Regions from separate parts of the Salinifilum ghardaiensis genome, predicted to be linked through region 2. Evidence: riboswitches for the same ligand, from Rfam matches in the RefSeq annotation. Region 2 holds a riboswitch; each other region holds the start of a gene.
What was found. Region 2 has a riboswitch for glycine ahead of gcvH (glycine cleavage system protein GcvH). Riboswitches for the same ligand answer to the same signal wherever they lie in the genome.

Region 1: another riboswitch for glycine. It lies ahead of gcvT (glycine cleavage system aminomethyltransferase GcvT); the one in region 2 lies ahead of gcvH (glycine cleavage system protein GcvH).
Region 3: another riboswitch for glycine. It lies ahead of gcvP (aminomethyl-transferring glycine dehydrogenase); the one in region 2 lies ahead of gcvH (glycine cleavage system protein GcvH).

The regions. Positions count from the first base shown of each region.
Region 1 covers NZ_CM137101.1:3,759,000-3,766,507, forward strand. Annotated here, with positions in the region: gene ACVGV0_RS17130 (potassium channel family protein) at 1-190, opposite strand, end outside; gene ACVGV0_RS17135 (hypothetical protein) at 311-466, opposite strand; gene ACVGV0_RS17140 (acyl-CoA dehydrogenase family protein) at 623-1,801, opposite strand; gene ACVGV0_RS17145 (TetR/AcrR family transcriptional regulator) at 1,928-2,593, shown strand; glycine riboswitch at 2,730-2,823, shown strand; glycine riboswitch at 2,824-2,921, shown strand; gene gcvT (glycine cleavage system aminomethyltransferase GcvT) at 3,050-4,153, shown strand; gene glyA (serine hydroxymethyltransferase) at 4,216-5,496, shown strand; gene ACVGV0_RS17160 (hypothetical protein) at 5,685-6,200, shown strand; gene ACVGV0_RS17165 (DedA family protein) at 6,343-7,026, opposite strand; gene ACVGV0_RS17170 (D-alanyl-D-alanine carboxypeptidase) at 7,203-7,508, opposite strand, start outside.
Region 2 covers NZ_CM137101.1:4,218,852-4,226,359, reverse strand. Annotated here, with positions in the region: gene ACVGV0_RS19255 (helix-turn-helix domain-containing protein) at 1-1,366, opposite strand, end outside; glycine riboswitch at 1,465-1,564, shown strand; glycine riboswitch at 1,565-1,659, shown strand; gene gcvH (glycine cleavage system protein GcvH) at 1,722-2,090, shown strand; gene ACVGV0_RS19245 (L-serine ammonia-lyase) at 2,440-3,795, shown strand; gene ACVGV0_RS19240 (DUF202 domain-containing protein) at 3,833-4,171, opposite strand; gene ACVGV0_RS19235 (YidH family protein) at 4,238-4,627, opposite strand; gene ACVGV0_RS19230 (SSI family serine proteinase inhibitor) at 4,853-5,260, opposite strand; gene ACVGV0_RS19225 (MerR family transcriptional regulator) at 5,481-6,368, opposite strand; gene ACVGV0_RS19220 (CaiB/BaiF CoA transferase family protein) at 6,477-7,508, shown strand, end outside.
Region 3 covers NZ_CM137101.1:1,870,092-1,877,599, reverse strand. Annotated here, with positions in the region: gene ACVGV0_RS08435 (3-methyladenine DNA glycosylase) at 1-460, shown strand, start outside; gene ACVGV0_RS08430 (HesB/IscA family protein) at 731-1,003, opposite strand; gene gcvP (aminomethyl-transferring glycine dehydrogenase) at 1,168-4,071, opposite strand; glycine riboswitch at 4,129-4,247, opposite strand; glycine riboswitch at 4,248-4,345, opposite strand; gene ACVGV0_RS08420 (MerR family transcriptional regulator) at 4,482-5,000, opposite strand; gene ACVGV0_RS08415 (bifunctional nuclease family protein) at 5,570-6,046, opposite strand; gene garA (glycogen accumulation regulator GarA) at 6,388-6,852, opposite strand; gene gcvH (glycine cleavage system protein GcvH) at 6,972-7,355, opposite strand; gene ACVGV0_RS08400 (CDP-alcohol phosphatidyltransferase family protein) at 7,481-7,508, opposite strand, start outside.

The DNA.
Region 1 (7,508 bases), 460 kb from region 2:
CCCACATGGCCACTCCGACGCCGCGGCGCACGCCCGGCTGCATGCCGGGTTCGAGCACCGTCCACGCGTACAGCGCGAAGAACAGCACCGACAGCGCGATGAGCGGCCACTCGGTGCGCTGCTCCCACTTCGCCAGCGGTGGAGGAGCGGCGCTCCCCGCGTTCTCGGAGCGCACGGTCTCGGATGACATCGCGCCCATGGTGCCGTGCCCGGAAGCGCCCGGGAACACGGCCGCGGCACCGGTCACGTCCGCGCTGCCCGCGCGGAAGAACGGCCCGCCGATCCGCGGGGAACGGCGGGCCGCAGGGCGTCACCGGCTCGGCTTGTTGCCCTTGAGCAGCTTGTTCTTCGCCTCGTCGATCTTGGCCCGGGTCTTGGGGTCCTGGGCGTACTTCTTCGCCTGCCGGATCGCCCGGCGCCCCTGGGGGCTGCTGGCGAGTCCGACGATCTTCTTCATCAGCGACATGTCCGCTCCTGGTCGGTCCTCAGCACGCGGCCTGTCCGCCGAAGTCCTGCCCGTCGAACGGCAGACCGGCGCGTCACCTGGGGATCAGGCGTCCACCAGCCTACCGAGGTGATCGCGGGGACGACACCGCGCGCGGCGGGCCCCGGCGCGGGGACCTCAGCCGAGCACCCCGCTGACCGAGCTGTGCCCCTTGAGGATGTTGCGGGCGATGGTGCGGCGCTGGATCTCGTCGGTGCCCTCGAAGATGCGCAGCAACCGCAGGTCGCGGAACCAGCGCTCGACCGGCAGCTCGCGGGTGTAGCCCATGCCGCCGTGGATCTGCATCACGCGGTCGACGATCTCGTTGGCGCGGGTCCCGCCGTAGAGCTTGGCCATGGACTGCGCGTGCCGCGAGTCCATCCCCTGGTCGACCTGCCAGGCCGCTTGCAGCACGAGCCACCGCAGCGCCTCGATCTCCACGGCCGAGTCGGCGATCATCCACTGGATGGCCTGCCGGTCGGCGATGGGCGCGCCGAAGGTCTGGCGGTTGTTGGCGTACTCGGTGGCCATCCCGACGAGCCGCTCGCAGGCGCCGAGCGCGTGCGCGGGCAGCATGTAGCGCCCGCGGCCGATCCACTGCATCGCGAGCTGGAAGCCCTGACCGACCTCGCCGAGCACGTTCTCCTCGGGCACGCGCACCTCGTCGAACACCAGCGAGGCGGGTTGGCGCTCCCACTCGCCCATGATGTCGATGGGTTCGGAGGTCCAGCCCATGTCGCGGTCGACGAGGAAGCAGGTCACTCCGCCGTCGGCGCCCTTGGACTTGTCGGTGACGGCGAACACCATGGCGAAGTCGGCGTCGATGCCGCCGGTGATGAAGGTCTTCTCGCCGTTGATCACCCACTCGCCGCCCTCCTTGCGGGCGGTGGTGCGGATGTTCTTCGCGTCCGATCCGGCACCGGGCTCGGTGATGGCGAAGCAGGACTTCCGGGTGCCTTCGATGGTGGGCAGCAGGTAGCGCCGCTGCTGCTCCTCGTTGCCGCGGTAGAGGATGTTGTCCGCGTCACCGCCGAACTGGAACGGCACGAACGTGCGCCCCAGCTCGATCTGGATCAGCGCCGTCAGCACGGCCGGCAGGCCCATCCCGCCGTACTCCTCGGGGGTCTGCACGCCCCAGAACCCCGCCTCGCGCGCCTTGTTCCGCAGGTCCGCCTGCTCCTGCTCGGTCAGCCCCCGCTCACCGGCGCGCTCCCGGTGCAGCACCTGCTGCTCCAGCGGCATGAGCTCGCGCTGGACGAACTGGCGCACCCAGTCGCGCACGTCGCGCTCGGTATCGGACAACGAGAAGTCGACCATTGACCTGCACCCTTCCGCGTGAGCTACTAACTAACAACGTTAGTTTTATGGCAGCCTAGAGTCGGCCGCGCAGCCTTCGCAAGAGGCGTCCACCCCAGGCCACCCCGTCCCGACCGTGGAGAAACCGTGCCCCGTCCGAGCCGTCCCCGCCTGACGACCGAGCGCATCGCCCGGGTCGGCCTCGAGATCATCGACGCCGAGGGGCTCGAGGCGCTGTCCATGCGCCGCCTGGCCGAGCGCCTCGACGTCCGCGCGGCGTCGCTGTACAACCACGTGCCGAACAAGGACGACCTGCTGCACACGATCTCCGACGAGGTCATGGCCCAGGTCGACGTCTCCGGCTTCGAGGTCGACTGGCCCACCGGCCTGCGCACGTGGGCGCGGTCCTACCGCGCCGCCCTGCGCGCGCACCCCAACCTCGTGCCGTTCCTGGCCGGCGGACCGGCCCGCCGGGAGAACGCGCTGCGCCGCGCCGACCGGGTGCACGGCGGCCTCGTGCGCGCCGGCTGGCCGCAGCGGTACGCCACGATGATCGGCGCGTCGACGAAGTACCTCGTCGTCGGCTCGGCCATGGCCTCGTTCGCCGAGGGCTTCCCCGCCGACGCGAGCGTCTACGACGAGCGGTTCCCCCACCTCGACCGCGCCCACCTGCTGCCGCAGCACACCGAGATCGACGCGGACAGCTTCGAACTCGCCCTCGGAGCGCTCATCGACGGGTTGCGCGAGGTCCACCGCACCCTCACCGCAGCGGCGCGCGAGGGCGGAGCGGCGATGCCGCACACCCCGCGCTGACCTGCACGCGCAACCGAGTGAGATCAGCCTCGCGTTGCGGTTGACTGCCCGCGGGGTCCTCCGTAGCGTCACGCTCTGACCAGGCCACAACCGGACAGCAGCGGACAGCAGACCGCACAACCGAATACCGCGCCGTTGACTCCGTGCGGGAGAGATCCCGGCCCGTCGGGACGCCGAAGGAGCAAGCACTCCCCAGCAAACTCTCAGGCACCACCTACCGCACGGTACGAGGCGGAACGGGAGGAAAGCAGGAGCGGACCGCTTCTCGCCCACGGTGCAAGCCGTCCAGCGACGGTGAAACTCTCAGGCCCATGACTCCAGGGGAGATCGCCCGACGTGCGTACGACCGCGCGGGTGGCGATCGAAGTGGTCCGGCTACGCTGGCAGGATCCGATTGCGTGCAGTTCCGGACCCGCGACCGCCGACCGGCGCCGCCCCCAGGAGGAGTCAGACACGATGACCTCACCGAGGCAGACGCCCCTGCACCAGGTCCACGAGGAGCTGGGTGCGACGTTCACCGACTTCGCCGGCTGGCACATGCCGGTGCGGTACACCAGTGACACCGCCGAGCACAACGCGGTGCGCAACAGCGCCGGCCTGTTCGACCTGTCGCACATGGGTGAGCTCCACATCCGCGGGCCGCAGGCCGCGGAGGCCATGGACTACGCCCTGCTGGCCAACACCTCGGCGATCACGCCCGGCCGCGCGCGCTACACGATGATCTGCAACAGCGACGGCGGCGTGCTCGACGACCTCATCGTCTACCGGCTGCGCGAGGACGAGTACCTCGTCGTCGCCAACGCCGCCAACGCCGGCACCGTCTCCGAAGCGCTGGCCGACCGCGTCTCCGGCTTCGAGGTCGAGTTCCACGACACCTCGCACGAGTACGCGCTCATCGCGCTGCAGGGGCCGAACGCGGCGGCGATCCTCGGGCCGCTGACCGACACCGACCTGTCGACCGTCAAGTACTTCGCCGGGTACTACAGCACCGTGGCTGGTCGCGAGGTCATGCTCGCCCGCACCGGTTACACCGGCGAGGACGGTTTCGAACTGTTCACCGCGCCGGAGGACGCCGAGCCGATCTGGCGGGCGCTCGCCGAGGCCGGCGCGGACCACGACCTCAAGCCCGCCGGACTGTCCTGCCGGGACACGTTGCGGCTGGAAGCGGGTATGCCGTTGTACGGCAACGAGCTCAGCGCCGAGTTGACGCCGTACCACGCCAATCTCGGCCGGGTGGTCAAGCTCGACAAACCCGACGACTTCGTGGGCAAGGCCGCGCTGGCGAAGGTCGCCGAAGTTCCCACCGACCGGACACTGGTGGGGCTGAGCACCGACCAGCGGCGCGCGCCGCGGCACGGCTACTCCGTGCTCGACCCCGGGGGCAACGAGATCGGCGAGGTCACCAGCGGTGCGCCCTCCCCCACTCTGGGGCACCCGATCGCGATGGCCTATGTGGACCGCGCGCACAGCCAACCGGGCACGGCGCTGAACGTGGACGTGCGCGGCAGGTCGCTGCCGGTGGAGGTGGTGGAACTGCCGTTCTACCGCCGCGGCACGTGACAACCGCGCCGTTCGACCGATCCGCAGGGCCGTCGCAGACAGAAAACAGGAGGCAACACCAAATGTCCACACCGGACCTGTTCAACGACCAGCTTGCCGCGGTCGACCCGGAGGTCGCTGCTGCGGTGGGTTCTGAGTTGCGTCGCCAGCAGAACACGTTGGAGATGATCGCTTCGGAGAACTTCGCACCGCGCTCCGTCCTGGAGGCTCAGGGGTCGGTGCTGACGAACAAGTACGCCGAGGGGTATCCGGGCAAGCGCTACTACGGCGGCTGCGAGAACGTCGACGTGATCGAGCAGTTGGCGATCGACCGGGCCAAGGAGCTGTTCGGCGCGTCGTTCGCGAACGTGCAGCCGCACTCGGGTGCGCAGGCCAACGCCTCTGCGATGTTCGCGCTGCTCAAGCCGGGCGACACGATCATGGGGCTGGACCTGGCCCACGGTGGCCACCTCACCCACGGCATGCGGATCAACTTCTCCGGCAAGCTCTACAACGTCGTGCCGTACCACGTCGACGAGTCGGACCACCGCATCGACATGGACGAGGTGGCCCGGCTGGCGCGGGAGAACCGGCCGAACATGATCATCGCCGGCTGGTCGGCGTACCCGCGGCAGTTGGACTTCGCCCGCTTCCGGGAGATCGCCGACGAGGTCGGGGCGTACCTGATGGTGGACATGGCGCACTTCGCCGGTCTGGTCGCCGCGGGGCTGCACCCCAACCCGGTGCCGCACGCGCACGTGGTCACCACCACCACGCACAAGACCCTGGGGGGTCCGCGGGGCGGGGTGATCCTCTCTGCTGACGAGGAGCTCACCAAGAAGTTCAACTCGGCGGTGTTCCCGGGGCAGCAGGGCGGTCCGCTGGAGCACGTGATCGCGGGCAAGGCGGTGCTGTTCAAGGCCGCACGCGGCGAGGAGTTCGTCGACCGGCAGCGGCGCACCGTCGAGGGGGCGCAGGTCCTGGCGCAGCGCTTGCAGCAGGGCGATGCGACCGCCGCGGGGGTGCAGCTGGTCTCCGGTGGGACCGACGTGCACCTGGTGCTGGTGGACCTGCGCAACGCCGAGCTGGACGGCAAGCAGGCCGAGGACCGGCTGCACGAGATCGGGATCACGGTCAACCGCAACGCGGTGCCGAACGATCCGCGGCCGCCGATGGTGACCTCCGGGCTGCGGATCGGCACGTCCGCGCTGGCCACCCGCGGCTTCGGCGCCGAGGAGTTCGGCGAGGTCGCCGACGTCATCGCCGAAGCGCTGCAGCCGAACCTCGACGAGGCGAGCACGAAGAAGCTGCGGGCCCGCGTCGAGGCCCTCGCCGCGGCCAAACCGCTCTACCCGGGCCTGTGATCCGCCCGAGGCCGTGAGCAACAGCTGCTGATCTGCCGGTCCCCTCCGCTCCACCGGAGGGGACCGCGGCCCGATCGTGGCGGGGCCGCGCTCCCGACCGGGGGCGCGGCCTCGATCGCGGGACGATTCGACGACATCGCCCGCGAAACGCCCCGCGGACGTGGTCGCGGGTGCCATCCTGACGCGCCATGGAGACGATCACCCCCGACGTGCGAATCGCGCGCGAGCCCTCCGCCGCGCGGCGGATGTGGTGGTTGGCGGGAACGGCCGTCGGCGGACCCGCTCTGGCCGCCTGCTTCGCCGCGAGCCTGCTGATCACCTCGCAGCAGGGCGAGACCTGGTCGTACGGGTGGTGGTTCGGCATCTTCGCCTTCCTCTGCACCGCCCTGCCAGCCGTGCTGCAGGCCGTCGCGTGGCTGCCGGTGCTGCGGATGCGGGACCTGTCGATCACGTTCACCGCCGGCGGGTTGACCTACCGCACGCGGGAGACCCGGCGGACCGTGCGCTGGCCGGACGTGCGCTGGATCCGCCTCGGTCACCGGCCCGTGCTCGGCACCTCCCTGCACGTGCGGCTGAACGCCCCGCGGGGCAGCGCCCGGTGCAACGGCCTGTTCGTGCCGCTGGGCGCCGACGCACCACCACCGCACGAGCTGCGGCGAACCCTGATGCAGCTCAGCGGCAACACGGCGCGGCTCAAGAGCTGATCAGGCGAGCTCCTCGCAGAGCTCGGCCGGCGGTCGACCCGCCCGAGGCGCGCCGGCCGGTGGGGTCGCGCCCGCGAGCGGTCCGCACGCGCGGCGTGCGTCCCAGCTGAACGGGGCCGAAGCGCAGCGGCGGGCACCGCGCTCAGGCGGCCTGCTCGACGTCCTCGTCGGCCGCGACGGGTCCACCGGTCTCCTGCTGCAGCGCGGCCTCCTGCTTGCGGGCGCGCCGGTGGCGCCAGTACCAGATCGACACGCCCCCGACGACCAGCACCGTGGCGAACAGCCAGCTCGCCTGCCCCAGCGCGTGCTCGATCGCCTTGACCGAGGTGCCCGCCGCCCAGCCGACACCCACGTGCATCCCGGACCAGCCGGCGGCGCCGACCACGGAGGCGAGGAGGAAGCGGCCGTAGCCGAGCTGGCTCGTGCCCGCGGCGGCGGGCACGAGCGTGCGCACGACCGGCAGGAAGCGGGCCACGAGCACCGCGCCGATGCCGAAGCGCCGCAGCAGGCGGGTGGCCCGGTCCCAGTGCTGCTGGCCGAGCTTGCGCACGGCTTTGGTCTCGCGCACGCGGATGCCGTAGCGCCTGCCCAGCCAGTAGCCGATGTTGTCGCCGACGGCGGCGCAGAGGGTCACCACCAACGCGAGGGTGAGGAAGAAGCCCCAGCTGTCGACCGTGGCCGCCGAGATGAGCAGCCCGCTCTCCCCGGGCACGAGGAACCCGAGGCCCAGCGTGCACTCGGCGAGGACCAGCCCACCTGTCACCAGTACCAGCAGTGGTCTGGGCAACCCGGCGACGAGGGCCAGGAAGTCGCTGATGAACGCCACGCAATCACCTCGGGGAGCACACCGGCAGGCATCTTCCCGCAACGCTACCGGCCACGTGCTCGAGCACACTCAGGGATGTCCCCCACCTGGGCACGGATCCGCCCGGACACCGCGCACGGGGAACGTTCCCGACTTTCTCCGGCTGTGCGGCCGCGGTGGCGCGGCTCGCGGTGCCCTCACGGCACGGGTGCGCGCACCTCCTCGCCCCTCTCCACTTCCGAACGGTGCCCGGAGACCGCGGGGGAGGCGAGGCGGTCACGCTCTCCACCGTACGCAGCGGGCCGGGGCGCGAGGGCGTCTTCCGCCTCGCTCGGCGCCCGCGGTGTGACGAAGTCGTTGAGCACGACCGCGAACACCGGATCACGTCCGCGTGCCGCCGCGACGCAGCCGGGCAACGCCGACACCCCGCTCAGCAGCCCGTTCTTCGCGCGCACCGCGCCCTCCGCCGCACGAGGGGAACGACCGGCGACCCCCGCCCAGTT
Region 2 (7,508 bases):
GCTCGCGCAACGCCGCGAGCGGCCCCAGCGCGCCCACGCCCGCGTCCGTGGCGGCCCCGGCCATCCGCGACAGCACCAGCGCTGGCCAGTGCTCCTCGTACACCACCACCCGCGAGCGGGTGAGCCCGCCGCGGGACAGTCCCACGAGCTCGTCGGCCTGGCCGCGGGAGGCGGCGAGATCGGCGACGCCGACGGCCGTGCCCACGCCGATGAGCGGACGCGGGTCGATGTCCCACCCGGCCAGCGCCTCCCGCAGCGTGCGCCACCCGCCGGGACCGGAACGGTCCGGAACCACCGCGTACAGCAGGTTGCCGATCTCCGTGACCAGCGGGTGCGGCCCGATCCCGCGGGTGATCCACTCCCAGATGCCCAGCCGGTGCCCCTCGTCCGGCCCCTCCGGGGCGGGCACCTCGATCGCCACCACCCGGTGCGGTTCGTTCGACACGGCCAGCTCCGTGGCGGCCGCGCGCCAGCCCTCGCCTCCCTGCAGCAGCAGGTGCACCTGCTCGGCCGAGCGCTGCCGCTCCGCGTCGGACACCGCGCGCCAGCGCAGCAGGCGCAGCGCCACGAGCGGGGCGGTGTCGGCGAAGGCGGTGGCGCGCTCCTCGGAGACCTCCTCCGGCACTACGGCCCACATCGATCCCAGCAGCTCGCCGCCCATCCGGATGGGCACCACCAGCCGTGGCAGCGTGCCGTCCTGCTGCGCGGGCACGAACACGGCCGAGCCGGACTTGCTCAGCTGCCGGAACGTGCCGCGGGCGCGGAACTTGGCCAGCACCTCGTCCGGCTGGCGCCGCCCCATGATCGTCGACACGCGCGCCGGGTCGATCCGGTCCTGCCGCGCCGAGTGCGCCAGCACCTGCGAGTGCGCGTCCTCGATCGTGACCGGTGCGTCGACGACATCGGCGACCGCGTCGGCCACGCGGAACAGGTCCCCCAGGCCCGGCAGCCCGGTGAACTCCCGCGCGGAGCCGCCGGCCGCGGGCACCTCCGGCTCCTCCCGGCGGCCGCCGGCCTCCGCCAGCGCGGCGCGCACCAGCCACACCAGTTGCGCCCACGAGGTGCCGGGCAGCACTTCCACGAGCGCGAGCCCGGCCTCCCGCGCGGCCGCGCGCACCGGTTCCTCGTCGGGCCACGGCGCCTTGCACAGCAGACCGGCCGCACCCCGCTCGGCGCACTCGGCGACGAGGTCGAGCGCCTCGCTGCGGTCGTGGCACGCCACACCGAGAACCAGATCACCTTCGGTGATCGTGATGTCGGCCTCAGCGACGACGACGTCGCCCACGCACGGGGTCGCGTCCGGCAGAACCGCTGCGCGCAGCAAAGTCGGGCCCACCCGCTGGACGAGCGCGGGGAGTTCCAACATGAGCTGCCTCACTGGTGCGCGGCCGGTGGTGCGGTGGGGCGTGTTGACAGCCCGCTGCGTCCGTTTATCGTGACCACACCGACAATCGCATAAGCCGATGATCCCGAGCGGGAGAGACCCCGAGTGCCCCTGGGCACCGGGGCGCCGAAGGAGCAAGACTCCCCGCAAACTCTCAGGCCCAGTGACCGCTCGGAGGAGGTGACTCTGGAAAGCGGCATCACCGCAGGTGCCGCACCCACGGTGCAAGTCGCGCACGCGGCGAAGCTCTCAGGTTCCGCAACAGAGGGGGAGGCCCATCCCGGGCAGTGCACTGACCGCGGCCTGCCCGGACGACGAACGGACGGAGCCTCCCGACATGACGTTGCCGAGCGAACTGCACTACACCGAGGAGCACGAGTGGCTCTCCGAGTCCGGTGAGATCACCCGGATCGGCATCACCCAGCACGCCGCCGACGCCCTCGGCGACATCGTCTACGTCCAGCTGCCCGAGGTCGGGGAGCAGATCGAGGCGGGGCAGTCCTGCGGCGAGCTCGAATCCACGAAATCGGTGAGCGACCTCTACGCGCCGGCGACCGGGGAGGTCACCGCCGTCAACGAGGCCGTGGTCGACGATCCTGCGATCGTCAACTCGGACCCGTACGGTCAGGGGTGGCTGCTGGAGGTGCGCGTCACCGAGATGGGCAAGGTGCTCACCGCCGAGGAGTACCAGCAGCTCATCGGTTAGGGCCTGTTCCGGAACCTCCTCCGTTGTGCGCGGGGGTCAGCGTGGATGCGCCGCGAGGCGGCGGAGAACGGCGTGGCGGAGTCCCCTCCGAAAGGGGCGGACGCTGCCCCGCGAGGCGCCACGCTCCCCGCGCAGCAGGTGTGCGAGGTTGCGGAACAGGATCTTGGATCCTGAGGGAGTCCGGGCGGGCGGCCGCCCGCCCGGAGCGACGAGCCCACCGGCCGCCGGTGCACCGTTCCCGCCCGCGTTCACCGCGGTGCCGCTGCACGGGAATGACCAGTGAGACGACACCGCGGTCGCTGGCAGGGCGCGGTCCCGCGGCCTGACAGCACACCAGGGGGACCGATCAATGGCGATCAGCGTCTTCGACCTCTTCTCCGTGGGAATCGGACCGTCGAGTTCGCACACCGTCGGCCCGATGAGAGCTGCCCGCATGTTCGCCGAACGGCTGGAGCGGGACGGCGCGCTGCCCGCGGTCGCGCGGGTGCGGGCCGAATTGTTCGGATCGCTCGGCGCCACCGGAACCGGCCACGGCAGCCCGAACGCGGTGCTGCTCGGCCTGGAGGGCAACGCCCCCGAAACGGTCGACCCGGCCGTCGGCGGCGAGCGCGCGGCGGAGATCCGGCAGAGCGGCAGTCTGCGGCTGGCCGGTTCCCGCGAGATCCCGTTCCCGGTGGACGACGACCTGGTGCTGCACCGGCAGGAATCGCTGCCGGTGCACCCCAACGGCATGCGGTTCTCCGCCACCGACTCCTCCGGTGCGGAGCTGGCCAGCGCCGACTACTACTCCGTGGGCGGCGGTTTCGTCGTCGACGAGCAGGCCAGCGGCACCGACCGCATCGCCCCGGACGCGACCGCCGTGCGGCTCCCGTTCCACAGCGGCGAGCAACTGCTGCACACGGCCGTCGAGCTGGGGCTGCCGATCAGCGAGGTGATGCGGGCCAACGAGATGTCCTGGCGCAGCCCGGAGGAGGTGCGCGAGGGCCTGCTGCACATCTGGCACGTGATGCGCGAGTGCGTCGACAACGGGTGCCGCGCCACCGGCCACCTGCCCGGCGGGCTGAAGGTGCGCCGCCGCGCGGCGGACCTGCGGGCGAAGCTGTCCGACGAGGACGACCCGACCGAGTGGGCGGGGCTGTACGCGCTGGCGGTCAACGAGGAGAACGCGGCCGGCGGCCGCGTGGTGACTGCGCCGACCAACGGCGCGGCGGGGATCGTGCCCGCCGTGCTGCACTACTACGCGCGGTTCGTCCGCGGTGCCGACGAGGACGGCATCGTGCGCTTCCTGCTCACCGCGGGCGCCATCGGCGCGCTGTTCAAGGAGAACGCGTCGATCTCCGGTGCCGAGGTGGGCTGCCAGGGCGAGGTCGGCTCGGCCTGCTCCATGGCCGCCGCCGGGCTGACCGAGGTCCTCGGCGGCACCCCGGCGCAGGTGGAGAACGCCGCCGAGATCGCCGTCGAGCACAACCTCGGACTGACCTGCGACCCGATCGGCGGGCTCGTGCAGATCCCGTGCATCGAGCGCAACGCGGTCGCTTCGGTCAAGGCGATCACGGCGGCGCGCATGGCGCTGCGCGGCAACGGCACGCACTTCGTGTCCCTGGACAAGGCGATCAAGACGATGCGCAACACCGGGCGCGACATGAAGGACAAGTACAAGGAGACGGCGCGGGGCGGCCTCGCGGTCAACGTCATCGAGTGCTGAAGGCCCGCTCGCAACGGAGGAGGTCGCGCACGGGCTCTCAGAGCACGATGTACAGCAGGGCAGCGGCGCCGGTGAGCACCACCGCCGCGGTGACCGCCGCGTGCAGCCCCGCACCGGGCAGCGGGCGGGCGGCGTGCAACCGGCGCTCCTCCTGCAGGTTCCGGCGCCAGGTCAGCCACGTGCTGCCCGCGACCAGCGGCACGAGCACCACCGCGCAGACGGCCGCGGCGAGCACGCTGTGCCAGGCGAGCAGCCGCAGCAGCACGAGGACGCCCACGGTGAACGCCAGCGTGGTGCGCAGCCAGGCCAGGGCGGTGCGCTCGGTCTGCAGCCCGGGGTCCCAGGGCTGCCGGGGGCGCGGTCCGTTCGCCGTCATCGCGGTGCTCCCTCCGCGGCGGGCGCCCTCTCCGCGTCGGGTGTCCGTTCCCTCGCGGTGCGCATCTCAGACGCCGGGCAGGAACATGAGCACGCAGGCGAGCACACCGGCCGCGACGAGGCCGTAGCCGAGCACGGGTCCGAGCCGCGGGGCGGGCAGGGTGCGTCCCGCGCGCAGCGCCCGCTCGGTGGCGAACCAGCGGTGGAACGCCCCACCGGCGCAGGCCACCCCGCCCGCCACGAGGAGCACCGCGAGGATCGTCCGCAGTGGACTCGCGGGTGAGTGCGGTACGACGTTGAGGGCTTCCACGCCGACGCCCGCCGCCATCAGCGCCAGCGCGGTGCGGATCCACGCGAGGAAGGTTCGCTCGTTGGCGAGGCTGAAGCGCGGGTCCGGGTCATCGCCGGTCGCGTACAGCCGCCGCGGCCAGCGCTCGCCGTCGGGTTCGGAGGCCATACCGCCAGGTTATCCGCTCGCACCGGCGGGCCTGCGGAGCAGGGAAGACCGCTCCGGGACCGGGAGCTGTGCTGGGGCCGCCCCGGTGGGGTCGATCCGGCGTGGGGAACGGTCCAGCGCGGGGCGATCCGGTGTGGGCCGATCCGGTGTGCCGGAGCGGACGACTGCGCGGGGCAGCCGGGACGCCCGGTACCGAGCCGGCGTCCCGGCGCGCGGCGCGGTCGTTCAGAACTGGAAGATCTTGCCGGTTTCGGCCTGCATCCGGCAGGAGTTCGAGTACTCCTTCTGGAAGCGCACCGGCTCACCCCTCCAGTCGCCGGTGGCCGTGGCGGTGACGGGGGCGTACTCCATCGTGCACCGCATCTCATCGCTCTTGAGCGTGTTGAGCTTGCCGTTGGCGCTGGCGAGCGAAGCGCACGCCTGCCGGGCCGCGGGATGCGATCCGCCGGCCGGGTCGCAGGTGAGCACCGCGGCGCTGCGCGCGGAGTCCTGCTTCTGAACGGTCAGCGTGAGCATGCTGTCGGCGGGCTCGGCCGCGGGGTCGGGGTTGGCGGCGGCGCTCGCGACAGCGGGGCTGAGTGCGAGCCCGGCAGCGGCGACCGAGCCGAGCACTGCCCGACGGAACCTGGTCATGTGCACACTCCTCTGCGAAGGTAGCGGACTGCCACCATCTTTATCGGCGTGCGCGGCGTTGTGTATCGGGTATGCCCGAATTTAACTTGATCGAGGTTTCGAGGCGCTGCGGTCGTGACGAGAAGTAACGATCAGCGGCGCTCTTTTCGCTCCGGTGATCACACCGTCGGGTGGTGTCCGCTGTGGTCTGATCACGAGCGGGGAGCGCGTCGTCCGGTCGTCACCGGCTCGGGCTCCGCGGCCGGGAGGACCGCCCGGCGTCCGCGCCCCCTTCCGCCGCGCCGGAGCCCTCCCCGGGTTCCCCGCGGGAATCCCCCGTGGACGCGGAGTGGTCCGCGCCGCGGTCCCCGTCGGCGGATCCGTCCACGTGCGACTCCTCCCGGCTCTCCCCCACGTGGTGCCGGATCACGCGGTTGACCGCGCGCTGGAACCCGTCCACGAGCACCCGCAGCGTCAGCGGCCGCAGTTCGTCGGCCACCGCCTGCACCCGTTCGCGCTCCTCCTCCGGACGTCCCCGCTGGCGGTACGGCCGCAGCACGTTCTCGGCGAAGAGCTCGCGCAGCTCCACGGCGATCTGACCGGTGTGCTGGTCCACGATCTCCTTGGCGCGCACCAGCATGTCCTGCGGCAGGTCGAACTCCAGGATGCGCAGGCCGACGTCGAGCATGGCCGGGACCAGCAGCCGCACCCGCCCGGAGCCGTCGTCGAGGCGCTGCACGATCCCCAGCTGGACGAGCTGGTCGATGCGCGCGTCGTCGAGGTGGCGCCCGGCCCGCTGGTCGAGCTCGTGGCGGTCGAGGTCCTCGGCCTGGTCGTCGGTCCACGGGGCGATCAGCGCGCGCTGCAGGGCCAGCTCCGCGGGGGAGGCGTCGTCCGGGATGCGGTGCAGCTGCCGCTCGATCGCTGCCAGGGTGAAGCCGAGCGCCTGCAGCTCCCGGATCAGGTCGAGCCGGGCGAGGTGCTCGCCCGAGTACATCCCGGTCCGCCCGCGCAGCCGCGGCGGGGGGAGCAGCCCGCGCGAGGAGTAGAAGCGGATCGTCCGCACGGTCACCCCGGCGCGGGCGGCCAATTCATCGACGGTGAGCTCGTCGTCCGCAGTTCGGAGCATGGCCGCACGATACTCCTTGACCTCTGTGACACCAACGGTGTAACACTGAGCACGTCACAATCTCTGCGGGGCGCGCCGTACCGGACGGGCCCGGGAACGAGGTGGTTCGTGACCGAATCCTCGCAGGCCGCGCGCCCGGCGGGGCCGCTGGCGGGCGTGCGCGTGGTGGAACTCGCCGGGATCGGACCGGCGCCGTTCTGCGGCATGCTGCTGGCCGACCTCGGCGCCGACGTCGTCCGCGTCGACCGGCCGCAGAACGCCGGGAACCCGGCCGACGTGCTCGACCGCGGCAAGCGCTCGCTGGCCGTCGACCTCAAGCACGCGGACGGGGCGGCGGCCGTGCGCGGCCTCGCCGACCGCGCCGACGTCCTGCTCGAAGGACTGCGCCCCGGGGTGACCGAGCGGCTCGGCATCGGCCCCGAGGACTGCTGGCGCAGCAACCCCGCGCTCGTGTACGGGCGGATGACGGGCTGGGGCCAGGAGGGGCCTCGCGCCGACCGGGCCGGGCACGACATCAACTACATCGCGCTCACCGGGATGCTGCACTCCATCGGCCGCGCCGGCGGTCCGCCGCAGGTGCCGGTGAACCTGCTCGGGGACTTCGGCGGCGGCTCCCTCTACCTCGCCGTCGGGGTGCTGTCCGCGCTGCTCGAAGCGCGCACCAGCGGACGCGGCCAGGTCGTCGACGCGGCCATCGTGGACGGTGCGAGCCACCTGGGCACCATGCTGTTCGGCATGCTCGGCGCCGGTCTGTGGACGACCGAGCGGGGGACCAACCTGCTCGACACCGGCGCCCCCTACTACGACGTCTACGAGACCGCCGACGGCGGCCACGTCTCCGTCGGCGCGCTGGAACCGCAGTTCTACGCCGAACTCATCGAGCGGCTCGGGCTCGCCGAGCGGTTGCCCGACCGCGACGACCCGGCCAACTGGCCCGAGATCCGGCGCGCGTTCGGCGACGTCTTCCGCACGCGCACCCGCGAGGAGTGGGAGGAGGTCTTCGCCGGCTCCGACGCGTGCGTCGCGCCCGTGCTGTCCATGACCGAAGCGGCCGAGCACCCGCACGTGGCCGCGCGGGCGGTGCTGCCCGAGGCCGGCGGCGTCCGGCAGCCCGCAGCCGCACCGCGGTTCAGCCGAACC
Region 3 (7,508 bases), 2.3 Mb from region 2:
CGGCCACACCGGCACCGACGAGGTCGTCGAGTCGATGCGGATCACGTGCACGCACTTCGACGCGTTCCGGTTCTTCACCGAGCAGGCGCGTCCGCGCAACGAGTTCCAGCTCAGCCGCGCCGACCAGGTCCGGAGCGAGCAGCCGGGGTGCCTCCACGGCAACATGGATCTTTTCAAGTGGTGTTACAAGCTCGACCCGTTCGTCCCCGCGGAGTTGACCGCGGACTGCTTCGACCTGGCGATGCGCGTGCGGGAACTGGACATGCGCGCCAGCCCGTACGACTTCCGGGAGCTCGGTTTCGCACCGGTGCCCATCGAGACCGCGCAGGGACGGGCCGAGTACGTGCGCCGGCAGCGCGCCTTCGCCGAGGAGGCCGACGGGCTGCGGCAGCGGATCATCGCCGCCTGCGAGGAGATCCGCACCTGGGGCCGGCAGCACGCCGACGGCGCCCGCGCCTGAGCCGGGCGGGGAGGCCCGGCGCCGCGGACGGGTCCGCCGCAGCGGCCCGGCCCCATCGGCGGCCCGGCCAGCGGGCCCGCTGCGGGTGTTGACGTCGTCAGCCGTCCCGACCACCATGGCTGCTGCCCACGACGCTCGCGCACCGCGGCACCGGGCGCGTGCACCATCGCGCCGGGCGGCCGTGCGCCGCTGGGACGCGATGCGTGAAAGCCGCCGGCGGCGGTTCCGGGCGGGAACGCGCGCCGCCGACGGCCGATGACGTCAGTGGTGTCAGTCCTCGCGGACGGCCAGGCTCAACTCACCATTGTCGTCGCGTTCCGCGTCGAGCGTCTTGTCCGAGAGCACGGAAGCAGCGTGCTGTTCCAGGAACACACGGACCCCGTCCCGCTCGACCACCTGGTCCTGGGCTTCCGGCTCGTCCGCGACCGCGGCCTGCAACCCGTCGCCGCTGGCCGCGATGCGCAGCCCGGACCCTTCCGGAGAGTCACCGCCGATCAGGACCAGCTTGATGACCTCCGCGGCACTCTCACTGATGGTGAGCATGATTCGCCCCATTCCTCTCGGAGCCGTCACGTAAAAGGGCAACCGTGTCATGCTCCCATCGCCGCACGCAAATCCGCCGTGCGGCGGAATCCGGGACGGGCGCCCGCGCGGGGCGCGTGCGCGACTGCCCTGGGAAGGAAGGCGCACACGCCCCGCGGAGGACCTCAGCTCTCGTAGGCCGACAGCGGCGGGCACGAGCAGACCAGGTGGCGGTCCCCGCGCGCCCCGTCGACGCGGCGCACCGCCGGCCAGACCTTGGAGGTCACCCCCGTGCCCATCGGGTAGGCCGCCTCCTGCCGGCTGTAGGCGTGCGGCCAGTCACCGGCCAGCGAGGCGGCGGTGTGCGGCGCGTGCACCAGCGGGTTGTCCTCGGCCGGCCACTGACCGGCGGTGACCTTGTCGATCTCGGTGCGGACCTGGATCATGGCCTCGCAGAACCGGTCGAGCTCGGCGAGGTCCTCGCTCTCGGTCGGCTCCACCATGAGCGTGCCGTTGACCGGGAAGGACATGGTCGGCGCGTGGATGCCGTAGTCGGCGAGCCGCTTGGCCACGTCGTCCACCGAGACGCCGCTGCTCTTGCTGATCGGCCGCAGGTCGAGGATGCACTCGTGGGCCACGTAGCCGTCCTTGCCGGTGTAGAGCACCGGGAAGTAGTGGTCCAGGCGCCGCGCCACGTAGTTCGCCGCCGCGACCGCGGTCAACGTGGCCCGGCGCAGCCCGTCGGCACCCATCATCCGCACGTACGCCCAGGAGATCGGCAGGATCGACGCGCTCCCCCACGGGGTTTCGCTGATCGGACCGACCCCGGTCTCCGGACCGGCCTGCGGCTGCAGCGGGTGGTTCGGAAGGAACGGGGCGAGGTGCTCGCGCACGCCGATCGGGCCCACACCGGGACCGCCGCCCCCGTGCGGGATGCAGAACGTCTTGTGCAGGTTCAGGTGGGACACGTCCGCGCCGAACTTGCCCATCCGGGCCAGCCCGATGAGGGCGTTGAGGTTCGCCCCATCGACGTAGACCTGACCGCCCGCCTCGTGGACGACGCCGCACACCTCCCGCACGGTGTCCTCGTACACGCCGTGCGTGGACGGGTAGGTGATCATGATCGCGGCGAGGTCGTCGGCGTGCTTGGCCGCGAGCTCCCGCAGGTGCTCCATCTCGACGTTGCCCGAGTCGTCGCAGCGCACGACGACCACGCGCAACCCGGCCATGGTGGCGCTGGCGGCGTTGGTGCCGTGCGCGCTGGCCGGGATCAGGCAGACGTCCCGCTGCTCCTGCCCGCGCTGTTGCTGGTAGGCGCGGATGGCCAGCAGACCGGCGAACTCGCCTTGGCTGCCCGCGTTGGGCTGCACGCTCACCGCGTCGTAGCCGGTGATGTCGGCCAGCCACCGCTGGAGGTCGTCGACGATCCGCAGCATCCCCTCGGCGTCCTCCGCGGGCGCGAACGGGTGCAGGTCGCCGAACTCGGGCCAGGTGACCGGCTCCATCTCGGTGGTGGCGTTGAGCTTCATCGTGCACGAGCCCAGCGGGATCATGCTGCGGTCCAGCGCGACGTCCTTGTCGGAGAGCTCCCGCAGGTAGCGCAGCAGCGAGGTCTCCGACTGGTGGCGGTGGAACACCGGGTGGGTCAGGTACTCGGACGTGCGCTCGAGCGGGCGCGGCAGCGCGTCCGCGGTGCCGGTGTCCAGCTCGTCCAGCTCGCCGAGCTCGGCGGTGAGGCCGAACGCGGCGCACACGCCGCGCAGGTCCTGCCGGGTCGTCCTCTCGTCGCAGGCGATGCCCACGTGGTCCGCATCGGCCCTGCGCAGGTTGATGCCCTCCGCGCGCGCGGCGGCCACGACCTCGTCGGCGCGCCCGGGCACGCGGGCCAGCACCGTGTCGAAGAAGGCGTCCTCGACGACCTCGACCCCGCCCTGGCGCAGGCGGGCGGACAGCACGGCCGCCATCCGGTGCACCCGGGTGGCGATGTTCCGCAGGCCCGCCGGGCCGTGGTAGACGGCGTACATGCCCGCCATGACCGCCAGCAGCACCTGCGCGGTGCAGATGTTGCTCGTGGCCTTCTCGCGGCGGATGTGCTGCTCGCGGGTCTGCAGTGCCAGCCGGTAGGCCTGGTTGCCGTCCGTGTCGACGCTCACGCCGACGAGACGTCCCGGCAGCTGCCGCTCCAGGCCCTTGCGCACGGCCATGAACCCGGCGTGCGGGCCGCCGAACCCGAGCGGCACGCCGAAGCGCTGGGTGTTGCCGACGACGACGTCGGCGCCGATCTCACCGGGGGCGCGCAGCAGCGTCAGGGCCAGCAGGTCGGTGGCGACCACGGCCAGCGCCCCGCGGCGGTGGATCTCCGCGAGCACCTCCTCCTGGTCCCGGACGGCGCCGGAGGCGCCCGGGTAGGCCAGCAGCGCGCCGAAGAACTCGCCGTCCGGCAGACCGCTCGCGCCCTGCGACAGGTCGGCGACCTCCAGCTCGATGCCGAGCGGTTCCGCGCGGGTGCGCAGGATTTCCACGGTCTGCGGCAGCGTGTCGGCATCGACGACGAACCGCGGCGACTTGGCCTTGCCGCCGCGCCGCACCAGCGTCATGCCCTCGGCGGCAGCGGTGGACTCGTCCAGCATGGAGGCGTTGGCGACCGGCACCCCCGTCAGGTCCGAGACCATCGTCTGGAAGTTCAGCAGGGCTTCCAGCCGCCCCTGCGAGATCTCCGGCTGGTAAGCCGTGTAGGCCGTGTACCAGGCGGGGTTCTCCAGCACGTTGCGCAGGATCACGCCGGGGGTGATCGTGTCGTAGTAGCCGAGCCCGATCATCTGGGTGCGCGGGGTGCAGCGCTGCGCGAGGTCGCGCAGCTCCGCGAGCGCCTGGGCTTCCGTGGCCGGTTCCGGCAGCTCGAGCTGCAGGTCCCGCTCACGGATTCCGCTGGGCACGGCTTTGTCTGCCAGTTCCTCGAGGGAACCGACCCCGACCACGTCGAGCATCCGGGCGAGTTCGGCCGGCGTCGGCCCGACGTGCCGATCGGCGAACGGAGTCCCGTGCTCCAGCGCGGCGAGTGGAATGCGGTCGTGGGTCACGTCGGTCATCGCCCAACCTCAATCTTCGCGGCGAACAAGGGGGCGGCAACACCAGCGTGCTGCCGACTCTCCCCCTCTGTCACTGTTCGCTGCGCGAACGCCTGAGAGCTTCGTCCGGCGGTCCGGCCGGACTTGCACCGTCGGCGGGGTGCGCCGCCGTCGCCGCACCCTCTTTCCAGAGGCATCTCGCCCGCGCGGTCCAGTGGCCTGAGAGGTTGATGGGGAGATTTGCTCCTTCGGCGCCGACTCGATCGCTCGAGCCGAACTCTCCCGCACGGGGTCAGCGATGCCGTGAGCATACCTGATCAGGCGCTCCCGCCCGAGGGGCTGTCAGCTGACGCACACCTGCTTGACGGTGCGCACCGGCGCGAGCGCGCGGTGCGCCCGTCCCCGCCGGGACCGCGGCCCCGGGCCCGCGGTCACCCGGTGCGCCGGTCCCGCCGCCGGCGGGAGAGCTCGTCCTCCTCGAGCGGTTCGACCAGCGCGCCGTCGGCGCGTTCGGCGGGGAACTCGTGGATCGTCCCGGTGATCTCGCGCATCGCCCCGCTCACGGCGATCCCGAAGACGCCCTGCCCGCCCTGCAGCAGGTCGACGACCTCCTCGGGGGAGGTGCACTCGTAGACGGTGGTGCCATCGCTGAACAACGTGAGCCCCGCCAGGTCGCGCACCCCCCTGCTGCGCAGGTGGTCCACGGCCAGCCGGATGTTGTGCAGCGACACCCCCGTGTCCAGCAGCCGTTTGACCACCTTGAGCACGAGGATGTCCTTGAACGAGTAGAGCCGCTGCGAACCCGAACCGGTGGCGCTGCGGATCGACGGGCCCACGAGCTTCGTGCGCGCCCAGTAGTCCAACTGGCGGTAGGTGATGCCCGCGATCTGGCACGCCGCCGCTCCCCGGAAACCGACGAGCTCGTCGGAGACCGAGTCCTCGGGCAGCATTCCGCCGGCCCCGTGCGGGGACGATTCCTCCGTCGCGCCGCCCCCGCCGGGCATCGGGGGCGCACCGGTCGCAGCGGTCCCAGCGGACGGCGCACCAGGCGACTCGTCCTCTTCCCCTGCGGAACCCCGCTCGGGCGCTTGCTCGACCACGCCTGCCTCCCCTCGTCCGGCACGCTGCCGACGAATCCGGTCCGGTGCGTTCGGCGAATCTGCTCCGGCCCGGCTGCCGGTCCCGGCAGCCGACGCGCCCGGGTGCCCGCCAGCACCCGCCTCGGCGCCAGCAGCCGGGACCTCCCTGCTGTCCCGATCCCCCACGACTGCCAGCGAAAACGACACCGGAGCGATTCGCGCAATTCGACAGTAGGCCGCCCGGTGTGGGCGGTCAACGCGACGCGCGGACCACGCCGGAGAAGATCAACAGCGGCGGGGCCTCCGCGCCGCCCCCGGCCTCCCCTCCGGGCCGCACCCCGCCACACGCGGGCGAGGGACCGCGACGGCGGGGAGCGCGACGACGACGGGGCCCTCGACCGCGCCGAGGGCCCCGTCGCTCCGCGATCGTCCTCGCGCGGTCACGTGTCCGCGCCGCGGAAGTCCTCCGGTGAGACCGAATCCAGGAACTCGCGGAACTTCTCCACTTCGTCTTCCTGCTCGTCCGGGATGATCAGACCTGCCTCGTCCAGCACCGCTTCGTCGGCGTGGATGGACACGCCGGCGCGCAGGGCCAGAGCCACCGAGTCGCTCGGCCGCGCCGACACCCGCACGTCCCCGTCGAAGACGAGTTCGGCGAAGAACGTCCCCTCCTGCAGATCCGTGATACGCACCTGCTCGAGATCACGCCCCAGGGCACCGATCACATCCTTGAGCAGGTCGTGCGTCAGCGGACGCGCCGGCCGCACCCCCTGCTGCTCCAGCGCGATGGCGGTCGCCTCCACCGAGCCGATCCAGATCGGCAGGTACCGCTCACCCTCCGTCTCCCGCAGCAGCAGGATCGGCTGGTTGGCCGGTAGTTCCACGCGCACGCCGACGACGCGCATCTCGCTGCTCATCGTCACATCGCCTCCTCCAGCGCGCCGAAGCGTGACATCCCTGTCGAGGATCGCGCACCGACGCTTCCGACGCTACCCGCGATACGGCGGACGCGCCCAGCCGTCCGTCCTCCACTGCGCACCGCCCCGACGGGAGGCGCGGGCCCGTCGCAACCCCCCGCTCGGCGGATCGCCGCGGGTTCCCGACCGACGGCAGCGCTCGTCACCCTACACCGCCCCGCGGGCGGCGGTGGACGCGAAGGCCGACCGGGCCGCGCAGTCGCGCCTCGGCGGCGACACTCGCACCGCTCGGGGCGGCGCCCGCTCACCGGCGTCGCCCCGCGTTCAGGTCCGCTGCCGCTTCAGCGCGCGCTCTGTCCCCCGTCGGCCGGCCCGGTCAGGAACACCAACCGGAACTTGCCGACCTGCACCTCGTCACCGTTGGCCAGCACCGAGGTGTCCACCGGTTCCCGGTTGACGTAGGTGCCGTTGAGGCTGCCGACGTCGACGACGACGAAGTCGTTGCCCTCGCGCCGGAACTCGGCGTGCCGGCGCGAGACCGTGACGTCGTCGAGGAAGATGTCGCTGTCCGGGTGCCGCCCCGTGCTGGTGGTCTCCCGGTCCAGCAGGAACCGCGAGCCCGCGTTCGGACCGCGCTTCACCACCAGCAGCGCCGACCCGGCCGGCAGCGCGTCGACCCCTGAGCCCGCGGACTCGGTCTGCGGGGCGCTCTCGGTGCCGTCCTGCTCCGAGAAGGGCTTGAAGACCGAGGTGGTCTCCGGTGACTGCTCCGGTGGGACGTCACCGGAGCCGCTGTTCTGGCTCACCTGAGCTCTCCTCTACGCGGATAGATCGTGCCAACGAGATTCCAACGTACCGCGCCGGCACCAGCCCGAGTACGCGGGAGTCCCGGTCGCCGCAGTGATCAACGCGCGCCGCGGCGCGGTCATTCCTGCTCGATCAGCCGCTGGTAGGCCTCGGCGTCGAGCAGCACGTCCCACTCGGCGACGTCCGCCAAGCGCAGCTCCACGAGCCACCCCTGCCCGAAGGGGTCGCTGTTGACCAGCTCGGGCCGGTCCTGCAGGGCCTCGTTGCGGGCGGTGACGACACCGCCGACCGGGGCGTAGAGGTCCGACACGCTCTTGGTCGACTCGACCTCGCCCATCGCCCCGCCGGCTTCGACGCCCTCGTCCACGTCCGGCACCTGCACGAACACGACGTCACCGAGCTGCTGCTGCGCGTAGTCGGTGATGCCGACGCGCACGGTCTCCGCATCGGTGCGGCGCACCCACTCGTGCTCCTGGGTGTACCTGATCTCCTCCGAGGCCACTGGGTCCGCCTTCCTGCTCGGGGGCGCTGCTCAGCCCGGTCACCGGCCGGGCTCGCGAGATCATCCGCCGGCGGGCAGCGTATTGCCCACCGGCACGTCCCGCAACACGCGCTGCGCCGGGCGCGTCATCCGCGCACCGCGCGCGCCGCCTCC